DNA from 3 places in the Sulfitobacter sp. G5_S2_6_S6 genome. Region 2 is predicted to be linked to each of the others. Evidence: riboswitches for the same ligand, from Rfam matches in the RefSeq annotation. Region 2 holds a riboswitch; each other region holds the start of a gene.

Region 1 (10,093 bases), on a different contig from region 2:
ACGGCACCGCGGCCGCCTTTGCACCCGAACTGTTCCGCCGTCTGGGGGTCGAGGTGGTCGATAGCCACAACACGCTGGATTACACGTTCCCGCATTACAACCCGAACCCCGAAGCGATGGAAATGCTGCATGATATGTCCGACAGCGTAAAAGCCTCGGGCGCGGATTTCGCGCTTGGGTTTGACGGCGACGGCGACCGCTGCGGCGTGGTGGATGACGAGGGCGAAGAGATTTTCGCCGACAAGATGGGCGTCATCATGGCGCGCGATCTGTCTGCGATTTACCCCAACAGCACCTTTGTCGCCGATGTGAAATCGACCGGGCTTTATGCCTCTGACCCTGTTTTGCAGGCCAATGGGGTTACGGCGGACTATTGGAAAACCGGCCACAGCCACATGAAACGGCGGGTCAAACAGTTGGGTGCGCTGGCGGGGTTCGAGAAGTCGGGCCACTACTTCCTGGCTGAACCCATCGGGCGTGGCTATGACTGCGGCATGCGCGTTGCGGTCGAAGTCTGCAAACTGATGGACCGCAACCCCGACATGAAGATGTCGGACCTGCGCCGCGCCCTGCCCCACACATATTCCACCCCCACCATGTCGCCCTATGCGTCGGACGAGGACAAATACGATATCCTCGACCGGATCGTCACCAAGTTGAAAGACGTGACCGAGTTGGGCGGCCGCCCCGTGAAAGAGGTCGTGGCCGTAAATGGCGCGCGGGTGATCCTGGACAACGGCAGCTGGGGGCTGGTGCGCGCCTCTTCGAACACGCCGAACCTTGTGGTGGTCTGCGAAAGCTCTGAATCCGAGGAAGAATTGCGCGCGATCTTTGCCGATCTGGACGCCGTGATCCGGACAGAGCCGGAGGTTGGCGAATACGACCAAACCTTCTGATTGCATCAAGACTCGCCAGAATCCTCTAAGTTGAGTAAATGTTGATGTGTCTGCCCCCTCGGGCAGGCACATTTTTCGTTTAGGGGCCCTGATGGTAAAACGCGCGCTGATCACCGGTATCACCGGTCAAGACGGGTCCTATCTGGCGGAGTTGTTGCTGGACAAAGGATACGAGGTGCACGGGATCAAGCGGCGGTCGTCATCTCTTAATACGCAGCGGATTGATCATATTTATCAAGACCCTCACGAGGATGATCCCGATCTGATCCTGCATTATGGCGATCTCACCGACAGTTCGAACCTGACGCGGATCATGCGCGAGGTGCAACCGGACGAGGTCTATAACCTTGGCGCGCAAAGCCATGTCGCGGTCAGTTTCGAGACGCCCGAATATACGACAGAGGTGAACGCCAATGGTGCCCTGCGGTTGTTAGAGGCGATCCGGTTTCTGGGGTTGGAAAAAAAGACCCGCTTTTACCAAGCATCAACTTCTGAGCTGTATGGCTTGGTGCAAGAGACACCACAGACGGAGGAAACACCCTTTCACCCGCGCAGCCCCTATGCGGTTGCCAAGATGTACGCCTATTGGATCACGGTTAATTATCGCGAGGCCTATAGGATCTATGCCTGCAACGGCATCCTTTTTAACCATGAGAGCGCCCGCCGTGGCGAAACCTTTGTCACGCGCAAGATCACGCGCGGCTTGGCCAATATCGCACAGGGGTTGGAGGGGTGTCTTTATATGGGCAATATCGACGCGCTGCGCGATTGGGGGCACGCCAAGGATTACGTGCGCATGCAGTGGATGATGCTACAGCAGGACGTGGCGGAGGATTTCGTGATCGCCACCGGCGTGCAGTATTCCGTGCGCCAGTTCATCACGTGGTCGGCGGCTGAGCTTGGGATCACCTTGCGGTTTGAAGGGACGGGCGTGGAGGAATGTGCGATTGTCGACAGTGTTGCTGGGGAGGATGCCCCCGCGGTCAGCCCCGGCGATGTGGTGATGCGCATTGATCCGCAGTATTTCCGCCCCGCCGAGGTGGAGACGCTGCTGGGGTCGCCCGCCAAGGCGAAGAAGAAACTCGGGTGGGAACCGCAGATCACCGCGCAAGAGATGTGTGCAGAGATGGTGGCGAATGACCTTAAGGTCGCGCGGCGGCATGCGCTGTTGAAAGAACACGGGCTGGATCTGCCGATCCCGCTCGAGAACGGGTAGGCCCATGCGGAAATTCTATATCGCTGGGCATCGTGGCATGGTCGGCGGGGCGATCTTGCGGCAGTTGCAGGCGCGAAAAGGTGCTGGGGAGGCGTTGGAACTGGTGACGCGGACCCACGGGGAACTGGACCTGACCGATCAGGTGGCGGTGCGTGATTTTATGCGCGCTGAGGAACCTGACGTAGTGATCCTCGCCGCGGCCAAGGTTGGCGGGATCATGGCGAACAACACATATCCCGCCGAGTTTATTTACGAAAACCTGATGATCGAATGCAACGTGATCCATCAGGCGTTTGCGGCGGGGGTTCAACAGCTGCTGCAACTGGGCAGCTCTTGCATCTATCCGCGCGACGCGGCGCAGCCGATGGCCGAAGAGGCCCTGCTGACCGGGCCGCTTGAGCCCACGAACGAGCCCTACGCCATCGCCAAGATCGCGGGCATTAAACTTTGCGAAAGTTATAATCGGCAATATGGCGTGGATTATCGCAGTGTGATGCCAACGAATCTCTATGGACCGGGGGATAATTTTCATCCGCAGAACAGCCATGTTTTGCCCGCCCTGATCCGTCGTTTCCACGAGGCCACGCGCGACGGGGCGGCGGAGGTTGTGATTTGGGGCAGCGGCAAACCGATGCGGGAATTCCTGCATGTGGACGATTTGGCGGAAGCGTCGCTGTTTGTGCTCGACCTGCCGCGTGATGTTTACGCTGCGCAGACGCACCCGATGCAAAGCCATATCAACGTGGGCACGGGCCGCGACATCAGCATCGCGGCGCTGGCGCAGATGGTGGCGGAGGTGACGGGGTTCAAAGGGCGGCTGGTGTTCGATACGTCGAAGCCCGACGGGACGATGCGCAAGCTGATGGATGTCTCGTGTCTGGCGGATATGGGCTGGCGCGCTCGGAACGATCTGAAAGACGGGCTGCCAGAGACATATGATTGGTTTTTGCGACAGGATCACCTGCGCAGCTAAATCTCTCGCATTTGATTAATCTCTCGTTAGAATTTTTCAGATTAACTGCCTCTCATGATGCACGCTATTCTCCTTTGCGGCGGGTCGGGCACACGTCTTTGGCCCCTGTCGCGCAAATGCTACCCCAAACAGTTTGCCAAGCTGATGGGGGATGAAAGCCTGTTCCAGATTTCGGCTAAGCGTCTGACCGGCCCCGGTTTCGCCCCTCCGATTGTGGTGACGGGCGACCCGTTCCGGTTCATCGTGACCGAACAACTGGCGCAGGTGGAACGGGCGGCGCAGGCGATCCTGATCGAACCCGAGGGACGCAATACCGCCCCTGCGATCCTTGCCGCGGCGCTGTATATTGCGCGCACTGACGCGCAAGCGCTGATGCTGGTCGCCCCGTCGGACCATGTGATTCCCGACTGCGATGCTTTTGCCCAGACGGTGCAGGCCGCGGTGCCGCGCGCGCAGGCCGGTGATCTGGTCACCTTTGGCATCACGCCTACGCGGGCCGAAACGGGCTATGGCTATCTTGAGCTGGCCGAGGGGGCGGATGCGAGCGCCAAAACCCCGCAACCCCTTGCGCGCTTTGCCGAAAAGCCGGATCGCGCACAGGCGCAGGGGATGTTGCAGGCGGGGAATTTCCTGTGGAACGCGGGGATCTTCATGTTCACGGCGCAGACGATAATTGCGGCCTATCAGACCCACGCGCCCGAGATGGTGCGCGCGGTGCGCGCATCGCTTGACGGGGCGACCTCTGATCTGGGGCTGACCCGTCTCGCGCCCGAGGCTTGGGGCCAAGCCGATGATATCTCTATCGATTATGCGATCATGGAAAAGGCGGATAACCTCGCGGTGATGCCGTTCGCCGCCGGATGGTCCGACCTGGGCGGCTGGGATGCGGTCTGGCTGGAAAGCGGGCCGGACGCGGCGGGAAATGTCTGTTCGGACAATGCCACCGCGATTGATTGTGCGGGCACGCTGCTGCGATCGGAAACCGACGGGTTGCAGCTGGTCGGCATCGGGCTGGACAACATCATCGCCGTCGCCATGGGTGATGCGGTGCTGGTGGCGGATAAATCGCAAGCGCAGCGGGTGAAGGAAGCGGTGGACGCGCTCAAAAAGCGTGATGCCAGCCAAGCGGTCCAACTGCCGCGCGATTACCGGCCGTGGGGGTGGTACGAAAGCCTTGTGATCGGCGGGCGGTTTCAGGTGAAGCGCATCGTGGTGAACCCCGGTGCAGCCTTGAGCCTGCAAAGCCATCACCACCGGTCGGAACATTGGATCGTGGTCGAAGGCACCGCGAAAGTGACCGTGGACGACACCGTGAAACTGATCAGCGAGAACCAGTCGATCTACATCCCGCTTGGCTCCGTGCACCGGATGGAGAACCCCGGCAAACTACCTATGGTGCTGATCGAGGTGCAGACCGGCAGCTATTTTGGCGAGGATGATATTATCCGCTACGAAGATATCTATGCGCGGGGGTAAGGCTTCGTCTGCCTTGGCAATGAAAAAAGCGCCCCCCTCTAGGGGCGCTTTCGCTGTTTCAGGCTTTGCGTCGGATCAGCTGCGCGACAGGACGCTGGCGGGGCGCGCTTTGGCCAGACCGCTGGTAATAAAGCCTGCAAGCACTGCTTTGATCAGGTCGCCGGGGATGAACACGGTCACCAGCGCGGCGGATTCCAGCAGCGATTTATCCAGCGCGATCGACAGGCCGATGATCCCGAAGATATAAAGCACGACGATCCCGCCGATGACCGAAGCAACCGCCGCAACGATGGTCAGCGAGGGCCCGTACCATTTTTCGACGATCAGGCCGGTGACAAAAGCCGCCACGGGGAAGCCGATCAGGAAGCCGGAGGACGGCAGCATGAAGGCACCCAGCCCCCCGTTGCCACCGGCCAGAAGCGGCAGCCCCAAAGCGACCAGCAGCAAGAAGAGCAGCACGGCCATCGCGCCGCGTTTGGCCCCCAGCACAGTCCCGCAAAGCATGATGCCCAAGCTTTGCGCCGTGATCGGCACGCCAAAGCCAAGCGAGAATTTCGGGATCAACGCAAGTGCTGCAATCAGGGCAGCGAACAGCGCAACGAGGGTCAGGTTACGTTCCATAACAAAGGGTCCTTTGCGTAAATTTGACGGCATGTATCCCCGCGATCACAAAATTAAGCAAGCGTCGTGATCGTGACCAAAGGTCAGCGCGGGTGTTATGCAACCGGTGCGGCACAGGCCAGCAGGGCGGACACGTCCAGATGGGTTTCCATATGGTCGGCCAGCGCGTCGAGCGTATCTTCCACGGTCTGACTGTAGGAGGTCGGCCCTGCCCCCAGCCCCAGTTGCGCCAACCAGGCACTGCGGAAACTATCGTTGGTAAAGAGCCCGTGCAGATAGGTGCCGGTGATCTTGCCATCGCGCGACCCTGCCCCGTCGGGGGTGCCGTTGATATGCGCGAAGGGTGTGGCGCAGTCGGCCCCTACCGTCTGCCCGATGTGGATTTCATAGCCGTCAATCTGTGTGCCCGTGGCGGCATGGTCGGCGGTGACGCGGGTCAGAGTCTTGTCCGGGGCCATGCGGGTTTCAACATCCAGCAGGCCCAGCCCCTCTTCGCGGCCCGCGGGGCCCTCGAAGCCCTGCGGATCCTCGATAAACCGTCCCAGCATCTGGTAGCCGCCGCAGATTCCCAGCACCGCGCCGCCGCGCCGCACATGAGCATAAAGGTCGATGTCCCAGCCTTGGGCGCGCAGGAAAGCCAGATCGCCGCGGGTGGATTTCGTGCCTGGCAGGATCACCAGATCGGCGTCCGCGGGCAGCGGCGTGCCGGGGGGGACCATGGTCAGCCGCACCGAGGGCTCCGCCGCCAGCGGGTCGAGGTCGTCGAAGTTGGAGATGCGCGAGAGCATGGGGCAGACGATGTGGAACCCCCCGTCGGAGGGGGCGCGAGACAGGTCCACCGCGTCTTCGGCCGGCAGCAGATGCGCGTTGGCAAACCACGGCAATGTGCCGAACCCCGTCCAGCCGGTGCGGCGTTCAATCTCGCGGTAGCCGTCGTCAAAAAGGCTGACATCGCCGCGGAACTTGTTGACCAGAAAGCCGGTGATCATCGCCGCGTCCTTTGGGTCCATCACCACTTGGGTGCCCACGATCTGGGCGATGACGCCGCCACGGTTGATGTCTCCGGCCAAGACAACGGGTACACCTGCGGCGCGGGCAAAGCCCATATTGGCAAGGTCGTTCTGGCGTAGGTTTACCTCTGCCGGGCTGCCGGCGCCTTCGACGATGATCAGATCGACGCTTTGCCCGAGGATTCCGAAGCTTTCGAGCACGGGGGCCATCAGCCCTGCGCGGGCCTTGCTGAAGTCACGCGCTTGCAGGGTGCTATGGCGCTGCCCCTGCACGATCACCTGCGATCCGCTGTCGGTTTCGGGCTTCAGCAGGATGGGGTTCATATGCACCGAGAGGGGCCGCCCGCAGGCCATCGCTTGCAGGGCCTGGGCGCGGCCGATCTCTCCGCCGTCCTCGGTGACGGCGGCGTTGTTCGACATGTTCTGCGGCTTGAACGGCGCGACGGAAAGCCCCCGACGCGTGGCCGCGCGGCACAGGCCCGCCACCAGCATGGATTTCCCCACATTCGATCCGGTGCCCTGGATCATGATGGCGCGGGTGGGCATGGCGGGACCTCGTGTTTTTTGTGCAGCCCTTGGTGTCAGCCTGCGGTGATCCCGTCAAGCATCCGCGGGTGCCCCCTGCGCATTGGTCGCCCGCGGGAAAATCGGCGCAAAGCGGGTTTGGCCTCTGCGTTATGACAGGCGCAGCTTGACAGGGGCGGGCAAATGACCAATGCAGGGCGTATGTTGGTTCCTGTCCCAGACAGGCGAAGAGGGAACGCGATACGCATTGATCCAGCCTTGGGTCAGCGCCAAGCGCAGCCGCCCCCGCGACCGTGACCGGAGAGAGCTTTCAACCACTGGCCCGCAGGCTGGGAAGGTGAAGGTTCGCAAGGCAAGCTGCCTTAGATCCGCAAGCCGGGAGACCTGCCAGCATAGTTTGTAACGGGCGAACGGGGTGTTTCGCGACTGGCCTAGAACGCTGTTCGCATGTCGTTCGCTGCTGGCGATCCCCCTTGGCCCATCGACGTATGAGGCAAGATATGACCACCACGGATCAACCGGTCACCGTCACCATCTGCACCACCTGTCGCGCAGGTCAGATCACCGCCGAGGACGCGCCGCGCCCCGGCCAACAGCTGTTTGACGCGCTGTCGGGGCATCTGCCCGACGGTGTGCAGCTGCGCGGAGCCGAATGTCTGTCGGCCTGTTCGCGGGGCTGTTCGATGGTCCTGTCGGGTGGCCCGTCGCGCTGGACTTATGTGTACGGCGATCTCGACACGGACGCGCATTTGCCAGATATCGTGAAGGGCGTCTCTGCCTATGCCCAGACCTCTGATGGCGTGGTGCCCTGGCGCGACCGCCCCGTGGTCTTCCGCAAACAATCCATCGCCCGCATTCCCCCACAGGAGCCTACCGAATGACCAACCTTACCAAAATCCCCGTTACCGTGATCACCGGCTTTCTGGGCGCTGGCAAAACCACCTTTATCCGTCACCTGATGGAGAACGCGGGCTCCAAGCGTCTGGCCGTGCTGGTCAATGAATTCGGCACCGCCGGTGTGGATGGCGACATCCTGAAATCCTGCGCGATTGACAACTGCCCCGCCGAGAACATCGTCGAGCTGGCAAACGGTTGTATCTGCTGCACCGTGGCCGATGACTTTATCCCCACTATCGAAGCCCTGATGGCCCTGCCTGAAACGCCTGATCATATCCTGATCGAGACGTCGGGGCTGGCGCTGCCAAAGCCCTTGCTCAAGGCGTTTGACTGGCCAGCGATCCGGTCGCGCATCACCGTGGACGGCGTGATTACGCTTGCCGATGCCGAAGCCGTGGTTAGCGGGCAGTTCGCCCCCGATCTGGAGGCCGTGGCCGCGCAGCGCGATGCCGATGACAGTCTGGACCACGAAACGCCTTTGTCCGAGGTGTTTGAAGACCAGATCGCCTGCGCCGACATCGTGCTGCTGTCCAAGGCCGATCTGGCAGGCCCCGACGGCGTCGAGGCCGCGCGCAAGGTGATCGAGGCGCATGCCCCACGCAAGCTGCCGATCATTCCGATGACCGAAGGCGTGATCGACCCCCGCGTTGTGCTGGGTCTGGAAGCCGCCGCCGAAGATGACATCGACGCGCGCCCCAGCCACCACGACGGGCATGACGATCACGAACATGACGACTTTGAAAGCGTGGTGATCGACATGGGCGAGGTCGCCGATGTCGCCACGCTTGAGGCTGCCGTGTTGCGCTTGGCGCGCGAACAGAAAATCCTGCGCGTCAAAGGCTATATCGCCGTTCAGGACAAACCGATGCGTCTGCTTGTGCAGGCCGTGGGCGAACGCGTGCGCAGCCAGTTCGACCGCCCTTGGGGGGACATGCCGCGCCGCAGCCAGCTGGTTGTGATCGCAGAGCATGACCACGTGAACGAAGCCGCGATCCGCGCGGTGCTGGAGGGCTAAGCCGCCATGCATGTCGTCTTTCGCGAAAGCCACGGACTGGACCAAAGCGATCTGCCCCAAGACCTGGGGCAGACGCCGGCGGATCTGGTGGTGCTGTCCTTTTCGGACAGTGATCTGGGGGCTTTCGCGGCGGGCTGGCATCGTGCGGAAGGGGGCTTGCCGTCGTTGCGGCTGGCCAATCTGGTCGCGCTGAAACATCCGTTGTCAGTCGATACCTATGCTGAACAGACCCTTGCAGGGGCCAAGGCGGTATTGGTGCGGCTGATCGGGGGCGAAAGCTATTGGCCTTACGGGCTGGCGACCTTGCAGGATATGGCGCGCAAGCAGCAGATCGCGCTGGCGGTGCTGCCTGCGGACGGCCAACCCGACCCACGGCTCGACGCGCTGTCGACGCTGCCGCATTCGACGTTAAGACGCTTGCAACATCTGTGCGATACGGGCGGCGCGGTGGCTGCGCAGGCGGCACTGGCGCAGCTGTCGCTGGCCGCAGGGCTTTACGCGGGGCCGGCCAAAGGGGCCAAGACCGTGCCCGAGGCGGGGTTCTACCGCCCCCACACTGGCGTGATCCCTGCGCCGGACCCCTCCGACAAGCCGCGCGCGATTGTGACCTTCTACCGGTCCTATTTGACGGCTGCCGATACCGATCCTGTGTATGCGCTGATCACCGCGCTCGACGCGCGCGGCTTTGACGCCGTGGGGCTCTTCGCGCCCAGCCTCAAGGGGGACACCGCGCCGTGGATCGCGCAGCAGATCGCCCGGCTTGATCCGGCGGTGATCGTGAACGCCACCGCTTTCTCCGCCCAGCGCGGGCCGGATGAACCCTCCGTTCTGGGCGCATCGGATTGCCCCGTGGTGCAGGTCGCCCTATCGACCGCGCGTCGGCGCGATTGGGCCGGATCAGAGCGCGGGCTGTCGCCTACCGATCTGGCGATGCATGTCGTGTTGCCCGAGGTGGATGGCCGTCTGTTCGGCGGTGTCGTCAGCTTTAAACAGCCCGGCAAACGGGACGAGGCGCTGCAATACAGCCGTTTCGCCCATCGCGCCGACGCGAACCGCGTGAATTTCATCGCCGATCGCGTACAGCGCTTGCACCAGCTACGGGTGCAGGACAACGCGGCAAAGTCTGTGGGTGTGGTGCTGTCCACCTACCCCGGCAAAGACTGGAACATGGCCCATGCGCTGGGGTTGGATGCGCTGGCTTCCCTGCGGGAGATGACGGCCCAGCTGGCGGCGCAGGGCTATGACGTGGAGGCGGGGGACTTTGCCGATACGCAAACGGTTGCCAGCCGTCTTGGCACCGAAACGCTCCGCTGGCCGCTGGCAGAGTATGAGGCCGCGCTTGCAAAGCTGCCACAGGCGTTGCGCGAGGATCTGACCGAAAGCTGGGGCGCGCCGCAGGATGATCCGCTGTTTCACGACGGGGCGTTCTGTTTTCCGGCGCTGCGCAGTGGCAAGCTGCTGGTC
Region 2 (10,093 bases):
GTCCTCGGCAGTGCCGCCGCCCACTTCGGAGGATAGGCCGACATAGCCGCGCTGGCTGATTTCTTCACGCGACAGCGCAAAGCCCGCAATCATGTCATGGCGCGCCGACCCGGTGTTGAAGCCAAAGGAAAGCTCGCTGGTGTTCGACGCCACTTCGTTGACCTGATACCGGCTTTTGGGAGAGGCCGTCAGCGTCCAGTTCTGCGGGTCGGCATCCGAGGTGTCAGGGCGTTCAGGTGCCGACACGATATAGTCGTTCTCGGTCCGGCTGAGACGGGAGCGGTTGGTGAATGTCATACCCGGTGCGATTTCAAAGGTCGCGCCGAAGGTGGCAACGCTTTGTGTCGCATCGTGGAAATCGCGGTCTGGGTTGCCGTAGAAGGTGTCTCGGTCCAGCGTCGGACGGCCTGCAGCGGATTCGGTGAAGGGCACGCCGTTGGTGCCATCCCATGGCACACCCCAGTCCGGCATCTGTTTCATCTGCAGCTGGTAGGCTTCGAAATCCAGTGTCAGACGGTCGGTCGCTTCGTATTCGGCAGCGATGGACAGACCCAGACGGTCGTCTTTGCTCCCGTCGCGGCCGGCAACGTCGCTGACTTGGGCGACGGCACCGATGCGGGTCTTGAAGCGGTCGTTCCAGACCTTGTTCCAGTCGACTTCCTGACGCGCCAGATCGGCGGTGCCAAAGGTCGTGGTGGTTTTGACAAAGTCCGTATCCTGCGCCTTTTTGGTCACCAGATTGACCGCGCCGCCTGTGGTCGAGCGGCCACCGATGGAGCCAGACGGGCCTTTGGTGATCTCGACCTGTTCGGCCATGAATGTTTCGCGCACGGCGACACCGGAATCACGCACGCCGTCGATGAAGACGTCGTTGGAGGACCGGAAGCCGCGGATGAACAGAACGTCGCCGAATGCGTTGCCGCCTTCGCCGGTGCCCAATGTGATGCCGGGGGTGGTGCGGGCGAGCTCACGCACCGATGTCGCGTTCTTGTCGCGCAGCACTTCCTGGGTAACTGCGGTAACGGTGCGCGGTGTATCGACCAGCGGTTGCGTCAGCAGCGAGTTGCCCGATTGAACGGCCTGATATCCGGCTTCGGGGTTGGCGTAGGGCGACAGACCGTTCTCGCCAGCGACGGGCGCGGCGGGGGCGGCAGCAACGGGGGCCTCGGCCACGACGGGTGCAGGGGCGGGTGCCGGTGTCGCGCGGGGGGCAGGGGCCGCCGTGGCGCGTTTCTTGGCGGGTTGTGGCTTGGGCTTGGCGGCCTGCGGCTCGGAGGTTTCAACCTCGATGCCGGGAAGCAGCAGCGGCTCGTCGCTGGATTGCGCATAAAGTGCTGCAGGAGACGTCGCGCCGATGGCGGCGGCCGTCATCATGCCGATGCTGCGGCTGGCCGTGTGGCCACGCAAGCTGTGTGGTGTTTTCGTCTGAGTCATATCGCCCTCGTCATTGCCCATTCGGGCTGTTTTTAGGGGGCTGGTCTGGACGATTGGCTACCTATTCACGGGCGGGTTACTAAGGCTGATAAAAACAATCAAGTATTAAACTTCGGCAACCTTACAAAAATTTCAATGGGTTGTAGCGTTGCACATAAGGCGTCGATCGGGCGCGAGAAGCGCCCGTTAATGCAGCGTCGGTGCTGCTTCCATTTGCGCGACCTCGCTTGGTGCGCTCAGGCGCATCCGTTTAAGCGCAAGCCCGAAATCCGCAGCAAGCGATGCCACGAGCGGGGCCATATCGGCGCGGACCAGCAGGGTCGCGATCAGCATCGCGTCTTCGCGCTGTCCGTCCGTGGCTGTCGCGATGAAGTTCGCAAAGCAGGATTCGTCCGATCCCAGACATTTGCACGTGACCGAATGGCGCATCAAAGGCCGCCGCCCGAACCGTGCACATAGCGAGCATAGCTGTTCAAACGTAGCGAGCGCCTTGCTCCCGTTGGTGTGGCCGAGGACGCTGGCAAAATCGCTGCTGACTTTTTCCTGTGCGTCAGGCCCATCACACCACATCCGCAAATAGATGACCGACGCGGCCTGAAGGCTGTCCAGCTCTGTGATGAACCCTACCGGGGCACCGCCGGGGTGCTGATGTGCGTCATTCATTTGGTCAGGATCAATTTGCCAGCGCGTGTGATTCGCAAGGTGTAGGTCTGGGTATCCAGCACGATTTGGGCCAGATCTCCGCCTTCGGTCAGGTCGCGGGCAGAGTAGGTCGGCAGCGCGTTCATCGGGGCTTGGGTCTTTGGGGGGGCATGAAATGTCATAGGGCTGCTCTATCAATGGTCATGGAAAAGGAACGTTGCACGCGGCACCGATCATCAGGCAGCCCTGCGGCTTGGTCCTGACGGTGAACGGCAGTTTGCGTTCTGGGGAATGGTCTCATCGTGGGACTCCTCACATCATATGTGTCGGGCGTCCCCGTGGTCACGGGCGGGGTGGCTAGACGTTTCCATAAACCTGATTGAAATTATAGGATATGTCAATCCGACAGTTTTAGTCGGAATACTTTGGGCGTGATTTTATTTGTCTGTGTCGTGCAAAAGAATACCCCCCGCAGCACGGGGCGGCGGGGGGTATCAGGTGCTTTGACCGGCAAAGCACAAACGTCGGTTAGGGGTGCGTTATTGCGTCTTCATCTCGGCGCGCAGGCCGCGGAAGATTGCGTAGCACAGGAACAGCAGCACCACAGTAAAGGGCAATCCGGTTGAGATAACCATCGACTGAAGCGACTTGAGCCCGCCTGCAGACAGCAGCAGCACAATCGCTACGGCACCTTCGAAGATGCACCAGAACACGCGCTGTGGCGCAGGTGCATCGACCTTGCCGCCTGCCGTGATCGTATCGATCACCAGCGAGCCGGAGTCAGACGAGGTTACGAAGAACACGATGACCAAGACGATACCGATCAGCGATGTGATCCCGGCAAGTGGCAGCGCATCCAGCATGGCGAACAGCTGGCGTGGCAGCTCGGCTTCTTGCGCGGCGGTGTAGCCGTCGCTGATCACCTGATCGATTGCCATGCCACCAAAGACGCTCATCCACAGGACGCAAACGAGGCTCGGGATCAGCAGAACGCAGGTCAGGAACTCGCGGACCGAACGGCCACGGCTGACGCGGGCGATGAACATGCCGACGAAAGGGGACCAGCTGATCCACCATGCCCAGTAGAACGATGTCCAGCCTTGCATAAAGTTCACGTCTTCACGGCCGATCGGATTGGACAGACCGGGCAGATATTCCACATAGGCCAGCAGCGATGACCCGAAGGTCGTCAGGATCGCCAGCGTAGGTCCGACCAGCAGCACGAAGGCCAACAGCAAAAACGCCAGACCCATGTTGATCTCTGACAGGACTTTGACGCCGCCATCAAGGCCGCGCAGCACGGATACGGTCGCAATCGCGGTGATGCCGGTGATCAGCAGAACCTGTGTTGTTGGACCTACCGCCACACCAAAGAGCTCGTTCAAGCCCGCGTTGGCTTGCGTGGCACCCAGACCAAGCGATGTCGCCAGACCAAAGAGCGTTGCAAATACGGCGAGAATGTCGATCACGTGACCGGGCCAGCCCCAGACGCGTTCCCCCAGGATCGGGTAAAAGGCAGAGCGGATGGTCAGGGGAAGACCCTTGTTATAGCTGAACAGCGCCAGCGCCAGACCAACAACGGCATAGATCGCCCAGGGGTGCAGGCCCCAGTGGTAGATCGTGGCCGCCATACCCAGACGCACCGCTTCGGCCTGATCGCCCGCTGCCGCGCCCAAAGGTGCCCAATCGGTGCGCAGACCGTCTTCGCCAACAGCAGTGCCGCCCATGGAGCTCGAGAAATGCGATAGCGGTTCAGAGACGCCATAGAACATCAGACCGATGCCCATGCCCGCCGCGAACAGCATCGAGAACCATCCAAGGTAGGTGTAGTCGGGGCTTGCTTCGGCCCCGCCAAGACGCACACGGCCCAAAGGCGTGATGATCAGGAACAGGCAGAACAGCACAAAGATGTTGCCGGCAGAGATAAAGAACCAGTCAAAGCCCTTCGTCACCGACGAGAACAGCCATGTGAACAGCGCGCCAGACTGTTCGGGCAGCGCGAGTGTATAGAATACAAAGGCAACAATACACACACCCGAGATCGCGAAGACCGGGTTGTGAATGTCGAAGCCGAAGGGCCCCACGCTGCCTTCTTTGTTGTCTTGGCCGATCTCATAATCCGTGTCGATTACGGCAGCGGCCCCGTCGGGTGTCGGGATACCCGGCGACGTTTCATCTGTCATTAGATGCTCTCCATTTTATGTATTTGCGACTAATCATAGCGCAACTCCGACAAAACGACCACCGCTGCGCGGGAATTAAGTAAATGAATATCATGGCTTAGCTCCCGGATGCGGGCTTGACGCCCCTTTTGCGGGTCGCGGGCTATGCGTTTTTTCCGTGCTTTACCGCGAATCCCCTCTTTGGATTCGGGTGAAACACCGGGGCGGATCCGCCTGCCGCACTGCCCAGGCCCGTCTGAACGGAGGGGGCAACCGCACCGCGGGATAGCGCCCTATCCCAAAAGATATGCCGCCCTATCCGTCCATGGCCCCGACCCACCTGCTTGCGCAAATGAAAGCGCGGGCGTCTGCGGTCACCATGGTCCCATGACAAATTTTTTCATCATGGGGGATGATATGAAAGTTACTTGCACACTACCAATTATCGCAACCGCGGCACTTCTGGCCGCTACCACTGTCAGCGCCGAAGGGTTCAGCCTGTCCGGTGCGCGCTCTGCCATGCAAAGCGACATCTCGTTCAACGTCATGCAATCCGCAGGGCAGGGCCAGATCAAGCTGCGCCACAAGATCCAGCCCAAAGCGCAGGTCCGGTCCAAAACCGTGAGCAGCCGCAGCCGGTCTTTCCAAGAACTCAGCGGGGTCAGCACGGCCGCGGACCTCAAAAGCCTCATCGCTTGGGCCGAGGCGGGCCCAAAAGGCTATGACGCCGTGCAATACGGGGCCAAACGGCTGCCGCCACAGCGTCCGACGCAAATGACCATCGGCGAAATCTACCGCTGGATCGACCGCACGCCGGGCCAACCGCATGCCATCGGTCGATACCAATTCATTCCATCCACGCTGCGCAGTCTGGTGCGACAGGCGGGGCTAAGCAAGAATGACCGCTTTACCTCGGCCGTGCAGGACGGGCTGGCGGATATCCTTTTGGTCGACGCGGGGTTTAACTCCTTCAAGAAGGGCAAGATCAGCCGCCACCGCTTTATGGAAAACCTCGCACGTATCTGGGCCGGTTTCCCGACCTCTAACGGACGGTCCTATTATCACGGCTATGCAGGCAACAAGGCCGTCATCTCGTGGAACGAGTTCGACGCCGTGATGAAGAAGATTTTCGCAACCAAACGCGGTTGATCCCCGCGTTAGGGCTTGTTCCGGGCGGACAGCCGTGGCCCAATGGCCGGGTCTGGTGTCCGCCTCGCGGAAGAATCGGGAAGCTGGTGAAACTCCGGCACGTGCCCAACGCTGTAATGGGGATGGTTTGCGCATAGGCCACTGGAATATTCCGGGAAGGCGCGCGGACCAGACGACCCTAAGTCAGAAGACCGGCCAGACAGTACAGCTTGCCCCGCATGGACAGCGGGATTGGCGCATAAACGTATTGTTGGGGACTGAACAATGCCGATACCCTCTGCGCTGGCACCCGCCGCGCCTTTTTCAGATGCTGAACGCGACGCCGTCTACAAGGCGATCTTCACCCGCCGCGATGTACGTGATCAGTTTTTACCCGATCCAGTGGCCGAGGACGTGTTGCACCGCATACTGACCGCCGCGCATCACGCACCGTCAGTCGGGTTGTCACAGCCGTGGAATTTCATCGTCATCCGCGATCAGGCCGCACGCGATCAGGTCTGGCAAGCCTTCAACCGCGCAAATGAAGAAGCCGCACAGATGTTCGAGGGCGACCGCCAGACAACCTACAGGTCGCTAAAGCTCGAAGGCATCCGCAAGGCGCCGGTCAATATCTGTGTGACCTGTGACCGCAGCCGTGGCGGCAAGGTCGTGCTGGGGCGCACCCATAATCAAAGCATGGATCTTTATAGCACCGTCTGCGCGATCCAGAACCTCTGGCTTGCCGCCCGCGCCGAGGGCATCGGGATGGGCTGGGTCAGCGTGTTCCGCGATGCCGATCTGCGTGACCTGCTGAAGATTCCCGACCGGATAGAGATCGTCGGCTACCTCTGTCTGGGCCACGTGGACGAGCTTTACCAGACGCCCGAACTTGAGGTGAAAGGCTGGAGCAAACGGCTCCCCGTGGACGAGATGATCTTTGACGGTAAGTGGCAGGGCGACCCGTAGTCACCGCCCGTCCCGCGCACGTTGTCATCTCCCGCAGTACGGGTAATTTGCGCGGTCAGCGGAACTATGCCGGTTCCCTGACGTTGCCTTTGTGAAGCCAGTGCATCCCGCGTCTGGCACGCAAAGAGGAAGTATTCAAAATGGGCGGTATCATTTATCTCGTTGGTCTTGTGGTCGTGGTTATGGCGGTGCTGTCGCTGGTCGGCTTGGCGTAATCAAACGCCGGGGAGGCATTTACATGAACACGACACTTACTGAAAAAACTGCCGATGGATCCTATGTCGACTGGCCCGCAATTTTCGCGGGCACCGTTGTTGCTGTGGCGATTGGCCTCTTGCTGACCACCTTCGGCGCGGCACTTGGCCTGTCGTCGATTACGCTGAACGGAACCGACAATTCATCGACGCTTGAACTGGTGCTGACCGCGCTGTGGATGGTGATAACGCTCGTCGCCTCCTATCTGGCCGGTGGTTATGTCGCGGGCCGCATGCGCCGCCGCGTCGAAAGTGCTACGGATGATGAAGTCACTGCACGTGACGGGATCAACGGTCTGGTTGTTTGGGGCCTCGGGTCTGTGATCACCGCCGTGATGCTATCAAGCGCGCTGAGCTTTGCAGCCAATACCGCGGGCAATGTCGCTGCGGGTGCGGGCAAAGCGGCTGGTACGGTCGTCGAAGCTGCGGGCTCTGCCGTGGGAGGTGCTGCCTCCGGACTGGCCGATGCGGCAGGTGCTGCAATCCCGGATGAGGCCAAGAATGATCCGACAGATTACCTGTCGAACCAGCTTTTGCGCCCCAATCAGGTCGACCCGTTGACAGCCGATCCCGAGCAACTGGCAGAGCAGACCGCCAGCATCGTCGCCAATATCTACCGCACGGGTGAGGTCAGCGAGGAAGACCGGACCTATCTTGCCGGCGCTGTTGCTGCACGCACCGATCTGACCCAGGCCCAGGCGAAAGAGCGTGTGGATCAGATCGTGACCCAAGCGCAGGAAGCACGTCAGGAAGTCGAAGACGCTGTAGCCGCTGCCAAGGCCGAGGCTGAACAAGCCGCAGCAGAGGCGAAAGAAGCAGCGGTTGAAGCTGCGCAAACCGCGCGTAACGCCGGTATCCTGACCGCCTTTGTGCTGGCCGCTGCGTCGCTGATTGCCGGTGTGGCATCCGTTGCAGGGTCGGTCCATGGGGGCCGCCACCGCGATCAGGGCCGTCTGTTTGCCGGTCTGACATATCGCGGCTAAATTGCTTCACGTGAAAATCGAAACCCCGGCGGCGCAAGCGGTCGGGTTTTCTTCTGTCATCGTGATTCGGGATGTTTCGGGGCAGGGGGCGCTGCGACGACTTCAGGCGCATCCATGGCACATGCCAAAACCGCAACGCCAGATAAATAAGGCATCAGGGCAAAGCGATATGTTTAAAGGGGGGATCTGGTGCTGAAGGGGAGGATTGAACTCCCGACCTCGTCATTACCAATGACGCGCTCTACCACTGAGCTACTCCAGCACTGTGGGCGGGTGATTAGACCCATTCGCAATATGGTGCAAGCGTAATCTGGACCATATCGGTCCGCTGCGCTAGACAATCGACATGTCAAAGGATACCGCCCCACAAAAGCCGCCAAAACCCAATGCATTGCGGGAAGACAGGCTGAAAGCCGCGCTGAAAGCCAATATGGGCCGACGCAAGGCGCAAGCGCGTGCGCGCAGCGACAAAAGCCAAAGCGACGACACGCAAAATAATAACGCGCAGACAGATAACGGCCCGACCGGCCAAACCAAGGAAGGCTGAAGGATGGATTCGATTGTGGTCAAAGGCGGCGGTGCGCTGTCGGGACAAATTCCGATTGCGGGGGCCAAGAACGCCTGTCTGACGCTTATGCCCGCGACCCTGCTGTCCGAAGAGCCGCTGACGCTGACCAACGCGCCGCGCCTGTCCGACATCCGCACCATGACCGAATTGCTGCGGTCCCTTGGGGCAGAGGTGACATCGATGCAGGACGGTCAGGTTCTGGCGATGTCGTGTCATGGCGAGATCAACACGCGCGCCGAATATGATATCGTGCGCAAGATGCGCGCGTCGAACCTTGTGCTGGGGCCGCTGCTGGCCCGCGAAGGGCACGCGCAGGTATCGCTGCCGGGCGGCTGCGCGATTGGTGCGCGCCCAATGGATATTCACACCGATGGTCTGGCCCTGATGGGCGCAGAGATCGACTTGCGTGACGGTTATCTGCACGCCAAGGCGCAAGGCGGGGCCTTGAAAGGTGCGGTCATCGACTTCCCCTTTGCCTCTGTCGGCGCGACCGAGAACATTATGATGGCCGCGACCTTGGCCAAGGGCACGACGGTGATCAACAACGCCGCGCGCGAGCCCGAGATCGTGGATCTCGCGGATTGTTTGCGTGCGATGGGCGCGCAGATCGAAGGCGACGGCAGCAGCCGGATCGAGATTCAGGGCGTTGACCGTCTGCATGGGGCGACCCACCGTGTTGTGACCGACCGGATCGAACTGGGCACCTATATGCTCGCTCCGGCGATGTGTGGTGGCGAGGTTGAATTGCTGGGCGGGCGCATCGACCTGCTGTCGGCTTTCTGCGAAAAGCTTGACGCGGCAGGGATCGACGTGACCGAGACGGACAAGGGTCTGAAAGTCGCGCGGCGCAATGGCGTGATCAACGCGGTGAATGTCACGACCGAACCTTTCCCCGGTTTCCCCACCGACCTGCAAGCCCAGATGATGGCGCTGCTGTGTACGGCGGACGGTACCTCGGTGCTGGAAGAAAAAATCTTCGAGAACCGCTTTATGCACGCGCCCGAGCTGATCCGCATGGGGGCCGATATCGAGGTCCACGGCGGCACCGCGACGGTGCACGGCGTCAAAAAGCTGAAAGGTGCGCCGGTGATGGCGACCGATCTGCGCGCATCGATTTCCCTGATCCTTGCCGGTATGGCCGCCGAAGGCGAAACGCGCGTCAGCCGTGTCTACCATCTGGATCGCGGGTACGAACATGTGGTGGCGAAACTGCGCGGCGTGGGCGCAAATATTGAACGGATCAAAGACCAATGACCGAAGATGCACGTTTCGAAGACGGGCGCGAAGCCCCGCTGAACCTCGGCGCGCTGGATGCCGATGACCTCAAGGTGATCTCCTCGCTGGCGCAGGATGCCGTGTTTCCGGGATCGGAAATGCGCTGGCTGCAAAAAGAGGGGCGCTTTGCCCTGCTGCTGAACCGCGTGCGGTGGGAAGACGCGGGCAAATCGCGCCACGCCCCGGAACGCGTGCAAACAATCTTGATGTTCAGCAACGTGCAGCGCGTGTCCAGCCAAGGCGTGAACAAGGGGGATGCGGATACTATCCTGTCGCTGTTGCATATCGAATTTACCGAAACCGATGCGCCCTCGGGCGACGTGCTGCTGACCCTCGCGGGGGACGGTGTGATCCGGCTGACGGTCGAAGCGCTGGATGTGACCTTGAAGGATGTGACGCGCCCCTATGTGGCCCCGTCGCGCAAGCTGCCGGAACATCCGGCCTAAGCGTTCTTCCACATTCTTTGCCGTGCGGGTCGCCCGCGTGGCATCCCTTCAAAGCCCATTGCACGTTGCAAAGGACATCCGATGCCCCAATTCCTAGACTTCGATCAGCCTGATTTCGAACAGGCGTTCACCGCGCTGCTTTCTGCCAAACGTGAAGACAGCCCCGATGTGGACGACACGGTGGCCGAGATCATCTCCCAGGTGCGGTCCAAAGGCGATGCCGCTGTGATCGAGC
Region 3 (10,093 bases), on a different contig from region 2:
AGCGGTTGCAAGAGGCCGAAGTCGTTCTGTTCGACGATCTGTCGGCGGGTCCGATCCTTGAACATGTCTCGCCCGAGGCGGATCTGATCGGGGTGGGCAAACGCGCCGGACGGCTGTCTCCGAAGCAGGATCACGTGAGCCGCCTGCTGGTCGAACACGCATTGACCGGCGCGCGGGTGGTGCGGCTCAAAAGCGGGGACGCGGGCGTGTTTGGCCGGCTTGAAGAAGAGCTGACCGCGCTGAAAGCGGCAGGCGTTGCCTTCGAGATCATCCCCGGTGTGACGGCGGCGTCTTCGGCGGCGGCGGCGGCGATGATCCCGCTGACCCGGCGGCTGACCGCACGGCGGGTGCAATTCATCACCGGCCACGGCGAATCGGGTGCCTTGCCCGAAGATCTGAACATGGCGGCGCTGGCCGACCCTACGGCGACCACGGTCGTCTACATGGGGCGGCGCACCTTTGCGGGTTTCGCCGCGCGGCTGATCGCGGCGGGCTTGCCCCCCTCGACCCCTGCCCTGCTGGCAGAGGCGGTATCGACCCCCGATCAAAAGCTGAGCCGCCACACGGTTGAAAGCCTTGCCCATCTGCCGCTAGATCCCGCAACGTCAGCGCCTGCGCTGATCCTTTACGGGCCGTTGACCGAATAGATGACTTGACAAAACCGGCCCGAAAATGACCACCTATTCCGGACGGTTCCCCGTGCGCCTTCGGGCAATCGGGGTGAAAAGGGAATACGGTGCGGTGCCAAAGCAAAGGTGCCAAATCCGGAACTGCCCCCGCACCTGTAAGTGAAGAGCAACCCGCATTGCCACTGGGCCAGACCGCCTGGGAAGGCGCGGCACGCATGGACGCACAAAGTCAGGAGACCTGCCGTCATGGGGATGATCCCCGATCCAACTGGCTGCCCCCCGGGGCGGCTTTCACATTATGCCGTCGGGGAAGACGGTAAGGAGACCTGAATATGCATATCGAACCCGAAGTCGTGACCGGCGCCAAGCTGGTCCTGTCCTATGGCACCGCCGCCGGTGCTGCGGCCTATACCGCGAAAACCGCAATGGACTCTGTCCGTGAGAAAGGCGTCGTGCCTTTTGCTGGCGGGGCCATGGTGGCCACCGCGCTGACCTTTGTCTTTTTTCAGGTCTTCCCGCATTTCCCCGTGGGCGTGAGCGAAGTGCACCTGATCCTCGGCTCGACCCTTTTCCTGCTGTTCGGCGTGGCCCCTGCGGCTGCCGGTCTGGCGCTTGGTCTGCTGGCGCAGGGCGTGTTCTTTGCCCCCATCGACCTGCCGCAATACACGATGAACGTCACCACGCTGCTAGTGCCCTTGTTCATGGTCTCGGCGCTGGCCAAACGCATCATCGCGCCCAACACCGCCTATGTTGATCTGACCTATGTTCAAGCGCTCAAGCTGTCGACCGCGTTTCAGGCGGGCGTTGTGGGCTGGGTGGCGTTCTGGGCCATCTACGGTCAGGGCTTTGCCGCCAGCAACATCGCCGCTGTGGCCAGCTTTGGCGGGGCCTATATGATGGTCATCCTGATCGAGCCGCTGGTGGATCTGGCCGTGCTCGCCGCCGCGAAAACCCTGCGCGATTTCGCAGGCAGCGCGCTGTTCACCAAACGTCTGACACAGACTGCCGCTGAATAATCCAAGACCCGACGCGGCCCCCTATTCTGCGGGCCGCGTCACCCCCTGCCGGAGCCTCAAGATGTTTACGCTTTCACTGATCGGCATCGGGTCCGGCAATCCCAAACACCTTACATTACAAGCCATCGATGCGCTGAATGCCTGCGATGTGATCCTGATCCCGTCCAAGGGCGCGGGCAAGGATGATCTGGCTGGCCTGCGGCACGAGATTTGCGCCCAGGTGCTGCGGTCGGACGGGCCTGAAATTCACGAATTCACCCTGCCCAAACGCGACGCCGCCAACCCTGATTATCACGCGGGCGTCCACGATTGGCATGATGCCATTGCACAGGTCTGGCTGGCCGAGATGCAGCGCACCCTGCCCCAAGGCGGCCGTGTCGGTTTCCTCGTCTGGGGGGATCCGTCGCTGTATGACAGCACCCTGCGCATTGCGGAGCGGTTGCAAAAGGCCGTCACACTCACCGTCGATGTCGTGCCGGGGATCACCTCGCTTCAGGTACTGACGGCGGGCCATGCGATCCCGCTGAACACCATCGGCAATCCCGTCACGATCACCACCGGTCGGCAGCTGCGCGATCATGGCTGGCCGCAGGGTGTGGATACGATTGCCGTCATGCTGGACGGCACCTGCGCCTTCGAGGTGTTGCGGCAGCACAGCGACATACACATCTGGTGGACCGCCTATGCCGGCATGCCGAACGAGCGTCGCATCGCGGGCCCGCTGGATCAGGTCTGCGACCGCATCATCGCAACACGGGCAGAGGCCCGCGCCGCCCATGGCTGGATCATGGATATCTACCTGCTGCGCCGGTAGACACGCGCGCTACAGCTTTTCGAGCCGTTGCAAGATCGGGCAATCGGGGCGGTCATCGCCAGCGCATTCATGCACCAGATGGGTCAAGGTCTGACGAATATCTTGCAGGTCCGCGATCTTGCTTTCGATCTGCGCCAAATGTTGCTGGGCGATGGCACGGACATCGGCGCTGGCGCGATCCTGATCATCCCAAAGCGCCAGCAGGTCGCGGCAATTCTCGATCGTGAAGCCCAAGGCCCGCGCACGGCCCAGAAACGTCAGCTTGTGCACGTCGCTGTCGCAAAAGCTGCGATACCCGTTGGTGTCACGCGCGGGCGTGATCAGACCGATGTCTTCGTAGTAGCGGATGGTCTTGGCAGGCAGACCTGCGCTTTTCGACACGTCACCGATGTTCATAGACGTCTCCTTTCGTTGAATTAGGCGGTTGCTGCGGCGGCGATCCACCGCAGGCGCAGGGCGTTGAACAGGACAAAGACGCTCGACAACGCCATGGCGGCGGCGGCAAGCACGGGCGACAGCAGCACGCCGAACAGCGGATAGAGCACACCGGCTGCAACGGGGATCAGCAGCGCGTTATAGCCAAAGGCCCAGAAGAGGTTCTGGCGGATATTGCGCATGGTGTGCTGGCTGATGTGCAGGGCGTTCACCACCCCTTGCAGATCGCCCGACATCAACACCACATCGGCCGCTTCGATGGCGACATCCGTTCCGGTACCGATGGCGATACCCACGTCCACCCCCGCCAGCGCGGGCGCATCATTGATCCCGTCCCCGACAAAGGCGACCTTGTGGCCCGCCTGTTGCAGGTCCTCCAGCGCGGCGACCTTGCCGTCGGGCAGCACTTCGGCGACCACGGTATCGATCCCCAAACGGTCGGCAATCGCCTGCGCCGTCGCCTTATTATCGCCGGTGATCATGGCGATTTTCAGCCCCGCTTTGTGCAGTGCCTCCAGCGCTTGGGGCGTCGTTTCCTTGATCGGGTCGGCGACGCCGATCATCGCGACAAGCGCCCCATCCACGGCGGCGAAAAGCGGTGTCTTGCCCTCTGCCCCCCATGCTGCCGACCGCCCCTCTGCCGCGGCGAGAGAGACCCCTTCGGCCTGCATGAAACGGTCCGCCCCGACAAGCACGCGACGCCCCTCGACCTCGGCGTGTACACCGTGACCGGTTTGCGAGGCAAAAGAGGTCACCGCTGCCAGCGACAGCCCCTGTGTTTCGGCATGGCGCAGGATGGCGCTGGCAATCGGGTGCTCTGACTGCGCCTCGACCGACGCGACGAGCCGCAACGCATCGGCCTGCGACCAGCCGTTGAAGACATCCAGATCCGTCACCTCAGGCCGACCGGCGGTCAGCGTGCCGGTTTTATCAAGCGCGATGGTATCGACCTCGGCCAAGACCTGAAGCGCGTCCCCCTTGCGGAACAGCACGCCCATCTCGGCCCCTCGCCCCGTGCCCACCATGATAGAGGTCGGCGTTGCCAGCCCCATCGCACAGGGGCAGGCGATGATCAGCACCGCGACGCTTGCCACCAGAGCGTGCCCCAAGGACGGCTGCGGCCCGAACGCCAGCCAGACAAGGAAAGTGGCCGCGGCAATCGCCATGACGACAGGCACGAACCACATGGTGATGCGGTTGACCATATCCTGCACCGGCAGCTTGGCACCTTGGGCGTCCTCGACCATGCGCACGATCTGCGACAGGGTCGTGTCCGCGCCCACATGGGTCGCGCGGTAGACCAGCGCGCCGGTGCCATTCACCGTCCCCCCGACCACACGCGTGTCAGGCAGTTTTTCGACGGGCACGGGTTCGCCGGTGATCATGCTTTCATCGACATAGGAACTGCCACGTGTCACGGTCCCGTCGACCGCGATCTTTTCACCGGGGCGCGCATGGATCAGATCGCCGACGGAGATCGCGTCGATCGCAACCTCTGACACGTTGCCGTCTCGCTCTACCCGCGCGGTTTTGGGGCGCAGCCCGACCAGCTTGCGGATCGCTTGTCCGGTTTGGCCCTTGGCCCGCGCCTCTAGCGTGCGCCCCAGCAGGATCAGCGTGACGATCATCGCGGCGGCTTCGAAATAGACCGCTTGCGCACCGGCGGGCAGCAACTGTGGCAAGAACAGCGCCACGGTGGAAAAGCCCCATGCCGCCGTGGCCCCCAGAAACACCAGAGAGTTCATGTCAGGCGTGCGTTTCAACAGCGCTGGCACGCCGGTGACAAAAAAGCGCCACCCGGGCCATGCCAGAACGATGGTTGTCAGCACGAACTGGATCGACCAGCTCAGCTGCTGCCCCAGCGTCGACATCACCCAATGGTGGAACGCGGGGATCATATGGCCGCCCATCTCGAGCACAAACACCGGCAGGGTCAGCGCCGCGGCCAGCAGCGTCATACGTTTAAGATGCGCGGCTTCTTCAACCTTGCGGTCCGGCGCGGGGGAAGATGCGGTGTCCGTCACAGGGGTGGCGGGGTAGCCCGCGGCTTGCGCAGCCTGCACAATGGCGGCATCCGGCTCTGCGGTAAGCGACTGCACCACGGCCTCTTCCCGGGCGAGGTTGACGCTGACATCGACCACACCCGGCACGGCCGCCAAGGCGCGTTCGACCCGCCCGACGCAGGACGCACAGGACATGTTTTCAATGGCATAGCGCCGCGTTTGTACGGTGGCGGGGTAGCCTGCGGTCGCAAGTGCGGCGACGGCGTCCTTGGGGTCGAAACCCGATGCCACCTGCAGCGACGCCGTTTCCGAGGCGAGGTTCACGCGGGCGTCCTGCACACCCTCCACGCGTCCAAGCGCGGTCTCGACCCGCCCCACGCAAGAGGCGCAATTCATACCGCCAATTCCAAAATTTATCGCAACTACATCGCCCATCAGCCGTCTCCTTGGGGTGTCTTGCCCCTCAGATAGGGCTTCCAGTTAATAGAAGGTCAAGCGGTGATATGGATTTTATTCGATTTCGCTGCAGACTCCGGTGTCTGACACAGGCCGGTTAAGACTTTGGAAAGACATTTGCACGATGGTCAGCGTCAAACGACAAGCGGAGGGTGTGTATCGACGGATGCAGTCAAGAACACTGGTGATCAAAGGAAAAGGCGGATTGGGCAACCGCATCCTGTCTGCGATCTCGGGTCTGGTTTACGCCGACCTATCCGGCCGCAAGCCAGTGATCGACTGGCGCGACGGCAGCTATGCGCCGCTTGGCGAAAACGCTTATCCGCTGCTATTCCAGTCTCCGATCGGGGGCGAAGCGATTGGGGCTGCCACAATGGATGATGGGGCCGATGTTTGCCCCCCGATCTGGGCTGGCAATCTGCATCGCCAGCCCCAAGACATGATCGACACCTATATGCCGCGGTCACATTCGAACCCGTGGGGCTATCGGCGGCTTTGCGTGGAGCTCAAGCGGTTGGACCAGACTCAGGCGGTGGCGGTCTATTGGTCTTACCTGCCAAAGCTGGGCCGCATGCGACAACACCTGCGCCGGGATGCACGCTTTGCCAAACGGGGGGAGCGCGAGGTTTTCGCCAATTATCTTGGCCGCTATTTTACCCCCAACGCACGGGTCCGCCATGCGCTATCGCACATGCGCCCCACGGCAAAACTGCCAAGCATCGGGGTTCATATCAGGTTCACCGATCGAAAAATCCCGCTTGGCCCGGTGCTAAAGACCCTGGAGCAGCTGAAGGCCCGCCATCCGAACGCAACCATCTTTCTTGCGACGGACAGTGCCGAAATCGAGGATCGTTTGAAGCGTGCTTTCGACAAGGTCATAACCCATCCCAAACGGCTAGGCCTTGCCGGCGCGCGGTTGCATGGGCCGGATACAACATGCAACCCGCTGCAAGAGGCGGAAAATGCCCTGATCGACATGTGGCAATTGTCGCGTTGTGATCACCTGATCTATTCCCGCCGCTCGACCTTCTCTGTCACCTCCGGCTACCTGGGGCGTTTTGCCCCTGCGCGTATCCACGATGTCGAACGGTATTCTCCGACGCTTTGGGCGAAGGAACTGTTGCAACGCTATGCTTGATCATACCCCCGCAACCATGTCTTGCGGGCGGCCCAGACCGCCGCCCAATGCGCCGCCCGCGCCCGTCTTTGCGCATTGCGCGAAGCCACGAACGGCCGCGTGGCCAAATACCGCAGCGCCGACCAAAGCCACATCAGAAAGACCCCAGCCCCCTGTTGCCACGCAGGCCAGTGATCGCGGACCATTGACGCACGCGATGTCATCACCGCGATCGCCTTTGCCTCTGTCACCGTGGTAGAGGCCCCGACATGATGCACGATCTGCGCCTTCGGCGTGATCAGCGGCTGATACCCTAAGTGAATCGCGCGCAGGCAAAGATCGGCATCCTCGCCATACATGAAATATTTCTCCGAAAAGCCGCCCAGTTGATGCCACAAGGAACGGTCGATCAACAGAAAACACCCCACAACGATATCGACAGGGCGCACAGAATCCCGCGGCCAGCGCCCGTAGGCTTCGGGGTTAAACACCGCGCTGCGCGGAAAAGCAGTGCTGAGCCCGATCGCTTTGAACAACAGGCTGGCCACAGTGGGCCGCGCCCAACAAGACGCGATGTTAAGCGACCCGTCAGCAAAAATGGTGCGCCCACCCCATATCCCCGCCTGCGGATTTTCGCGCGCAAAGGCGACGAGTTGATCGACCGCATCTGTATGAAGTTCGGTATCAGGGTTCAGTAACAGTAAATAGTCGGAACAACACTGCTGCGCGACAAGATTATTCGCGCGCGCGAAGCCCAGATTCTGCGCCGAGCGGACCAGCCGGACCTGCGGAAACGCAGCAGCTATCGCGTCAGCCGAACCGTCAGAGGAGGCGTTATCCCAAACAATACACTCAAATTGAGTCAACTGCGTATGTTCATACAGCGTTTCTATCGCCCTAAGCGTCAATTCCCGCGTGTTGTAGCTGACGATCACGACACTAAGGGCAGTCCCGCGATCAACCGTCGCCGGCTTCAGCACCCCGTCGCCCGCAACACGACACCCACGGTTGCCTTTAGTATGCGCAGATCCTCGGACAGTGACAGGGTGCTGAAGTAGTGCGTGTCGAAAACTGCGCGCTCTGAAAACCTTGCTCTGTTCCGGGATGAGACCTGCCAGTTCCCACTGATCCCCGGCCGCAGGCTTTCGTAGTGATCTCCCTGATAAAGCCCCCTTTGAGACACCAACATGGGTCGGGGCCCGACGAGGCTCATCTCTCCTCTCAGCACGTTTACGAACTGGGGCAGTTCATCCAGTGACGTGCACCGCAAGAACCGGCCCACCGTTGTGACACGGGGATCGTGGCGCAGCTTCTGGTTTTGTCGCCATTCATCCCTGGCCTTTGGATTTTGTGCTAAATAGTCTCTTAGCGAGTGTGGATCGTGGGGGTGCATTGTTCGCAGCTTCCACATCTTGAAGACCCGCCCATCTTTACCGACGCGTTCCTGGGTGAAGAACGGAGACTGCCCAGTTGCTGCCACAAGACAGGCAAGAAGGCAGATCACGAGAACCACGATCGGTGCAGATAAAATGCAAAAGACGATGTCAAAGCAGCGCTTGCCATATAGACGATAAAACTCCCGATGCAGATCGCTCCGCTGCAGGGTGTTCCCGCGTGGATAGGCTTGGCGTTTAAAGACATTTGTATGATGCACCGGAAACTCCTTCTTCGGCTCAGGCCCGGGGAAAGGTCGATGCTTCAATGGTTATGGGGACAGGCTTACTACGGGGTTAAGGAAAAACATCCAATTTGAATGACTGTGTAGAAAAGCCGTTCATCATGAGGTGTTCCAAACGCGAAGACGGCGATAAACCCGTTACACTGCATGATGTAATTTACGGTAAATTATGGTTTGCGCCGGCCACTCAGCGCAGGCGCTTGTCACAAAGCCGCGTATATGCCGCCAAGAGATGCGGTTCGGACGAAGACCATGCCAGCGCATTCACGACCCTCTCGCGCCCGGTCTTCCCCATCGCCGCTCTTAATGACGGGTCGTCGATGAGCTGTTTAATGCAATCGGCAAATCGAATCGGATCATTTGAAGCCGCGTAGAGGGAGGCCGTTTCGGCGGTGCGCCGACCTTCGGTCAGGTCGAACTGAACGACCGGTTTGCCCAGCGCCATGTATTCAACCACCTTGTTCATTGATGATATGTCGTTCATCGCATTGCAGGGATCTGGCGCAAGACCAACATCTATCGTGTTCAAAGCGTCCACCAAAGCACGGCCATAAAGTGCGCCGGTGAACGTGAAGTAACCCGTCAGCCCAAGGTCATCGACCTGACGTTTCATGTCAGGCAATGAGGGACCAAAGCCGATAATCAAAAAGTGGATATCGCGCGTGCCCGAGGCCACAAGGTGATGCGCCGCGGAAAGCAACAGATCCATTCCCTCCTGTTGTCCGATCACGCCGACATACCCAAGCAGCGTCTCTCCCTCGCGCCGATACCTCTGCGACCCTGGCCCGGGCGTAAAATCTGTTAGATTCGGAGCGGAGCGCACAACGAATATGTCGTCGTGGCATTTGCCGCCCCGTGTCATCGCGATTTCCCGAAAGCTTTCATTCGGGGATATAACCACCGATGCAGCACGGTAGCTGAGCAATTCACACTTTCGCATGACGTGGTAACCTACGCCTTGTTTATTAAACTTGGCCAAAAAAAGTTCTGGGCAGACATCGTGCTGGTCAAAAACATATAAAACGCCCTTGCGTCGGTACCACATGGCAAGAAGGCAGATCAGATCAGGTGGATTGCACCCGTGGATCGCCTGAAAAGGGCTTTGCCGCCAAATACGCCGCGCAAGCCGAAACCAATGCCAGATTGCGCTAGCATATTCCCTTGCATAGGAAACCGCGCCGCCCCCGGTTTCAGGAGCAGCGGGGTACCGGTAAATATCTACGCCTTCGCGCCGTTCAAATGGCGCAACCCATCCCTGACCCGTGGGCGAAATGATAGAGACCTGGTAGCCCGCGCGGACCAAAGTCGTCGCTTCCAGCCAGACCCGGCGATCGAGCGGCACTGGTAGGTTTTCAACCACGATCAAGATATGACGCACGGGCGGTTCGGGCATAGGTCCTTCAACATCAGAATCAGATTGGCCTCCGTTTTGGCAGCCACGGGTGAACATGAAGTTAATTCCGAAGCGCCGTCGCCCTAAGTTGTCTCCAATAGGAAACATCACCTCTCGGTTCAGCCAATTACCCAGTATTTGCATCAATCTTGCTTGATTTGGGGGCTTGCCGCGCCCTTTCGCCCCGCGTATTCCAGCACGTGGGACACCCTTCCCCAACGAAGGGCGCTTATCTGAAAGGGTAGCTACATGGCTATTACGACACCGACCTCGCGGCCCACGAATCCGCGTTTTTCCTCTGGCCCGTGCGCCAAACCCCCCGTTTATGACCTGACCAAGCTTGCGAGCGCGCCTTTGGGGCGTAGCCACCGCGCGGCACCGGGCAAAGCGAAATTGCTTGAAGCAATTGAAACCACCCGCGAAATTCTGGGCGTGCCTGCTGACTATAAGATCGGCATCGTTCCGGCGTCTGACACTGGCGCTTATGAAATGGCGATGTGGTCGTTGCTGGGCGAACGCCCTGCGGAAATGGTCGCATGGGAATCCTTCGGC

What was found. A riboswitch is a leader RNA that binds a small molecule or an ion and turns the genes downstream of it on or off. The one in region 2 is predicted to bind cobalamin.
Region 1: linked by a shared signal. The riboswitch ahead of ACTRWK_RS03880 (DUF1636 domain-containing protein) and the one ahead of bluB (5,6-dimethylbenzimidazole synthase) in region 2 are both predicted to bind cobalamin.
Region 3: linked by a shared signal. The riboswitch ahead of ACTRWK_RS03945 (energy-coupling factor ABC transporter permease) and the one ahead of bluB (5,6-dimethylbenzimidazole synthase) in region 2 are both predicted to bind cobalamin.

What each region holds. Positions count from the first base shown of each region.
Region 1 covers NZ_JBQKUI010000001.1:771,102-781,194, forward strand. The annotation lists gene ACTRWK_RS03850 (phosphomannomutase/phosphoglucomutase) at 1-896, shown strand, start outside; gene gmd (GDP-mannose 4,6-dehydratase) at 988-2,112, shown strand; gene fcl (GDP-L-fucose synthase) at 2,117-3,085, shown strand; gene ACTRWK_RS03865 (mannose-1-phosphate guanylyltransferase/mannose-6-phosphate isomerase) at 3,140-4,561, shown strand; gene ACTRWK_RS03870 (biotin transporter BioY) at 4,637-5,182, opposite strand; gene ACTRWK_RS03875 (cobyric acid synthase) at 5,278-6,738, opposite strand; cobalamin riboswitch at 6,906-7,123, shown strand; gene ACTRWK_RS03880 (DUF1636 domain-containing protein) at 7,218-7,598, shown strand; gene cobW (cobalamin biosynthesis protein CobW) at 7,595-8,629, shown strand; gene cobN (cobaltochelatase subunit CobN) at 8,636-10,093, shown strand, end outside.
Region 2 covers NZ_JBQKUI010000008.1:73,154-83,246, forward strand. The annotation lists gene ACTRWK_RS13410 (TonB-dependent receptor) at 1-1,434, opposite strand, end outside; gene ACTRWK_RS13415 (hypothetical protein) at 1,621-2,097, opposite strand; gene hemP (hemin uptake protein HemP) at 2,094-2,258, opposite strand; gene ACTRWK_RS13425 (BCCT family transporter) at 2,616-4,259, opposite strand; gene ACTRWK_RS13430 (lysozyme family protein) at 4,626-5,387, shown strand; cobalamin riboswitch at 5,424-5,601, shown strand; gene bluB (5,6-dimethylbenzimidazole synthase) at 5,652-6,332, shown strand; gene ACTRWK_RS13440 (hypothetical protein) at 6,571-7,569, shown strand; tRNA gene ACTRWK_RS13445 (tRNA-Thr) at 7,757-7,831, opposite strand; gene ACTRWK_RS13450 (hypothetical protein) at 7,916-8,116, shown strand; gene murA (UDP-N-acetylglucosamine 1-carboxyvinyltransferase) at 8,120-9,391, shown strand; gene ACTRWK_RS13460 (DUF2948 family protein) at 9,388-9,858, shown strand; gene hisD (histidinol dehydrogenase) at 9,940-10,093, shown strand, end outside.
Region 3 covers NZ_JBQKUI010000001.1:790,666-800,758, forward strand. The annotation lists gene cobA (uroporphyrinogen-III C-methyltransferase) at 1-647, shown strand, start outside; cobalamin riboswitch at 676-889, shown strand; gene ACTRWK_RS03945 (energy-coupling factor ABC transporter permease) at 962-1,645, shown strand; gene cobF (precorrin-6A synthase (deacetylating)) at 1,707-2,459, shown strand; gene cueR (Cu(I)-responsive transcriptional regulator) at 2,469-2,855, opposite strand; gene ACTRWK_RS03960 (heavy metal translocating P-type ATPase) at 2,876-5,332, opposite strand; gene ACTRWK_RS03965 (NodZ family protein) at 5,538-6,491, shown strand; gene ACTRWK_RS03970 (glycosyltransferase family 2 protein) at 6,482-7,450, opposite strand; gene ACTRWK_RS03975 (sugar transferase) at 7,444-8,124, opposite strand; gene ACTRWK_RS03980 (glycosyltransferase family 4 protein) at 8,336-9,685, opposite strand; gene ACTRWK_RS03985 (phosphoserine transaminase) at 9,791-10,093, shown strand, end outside.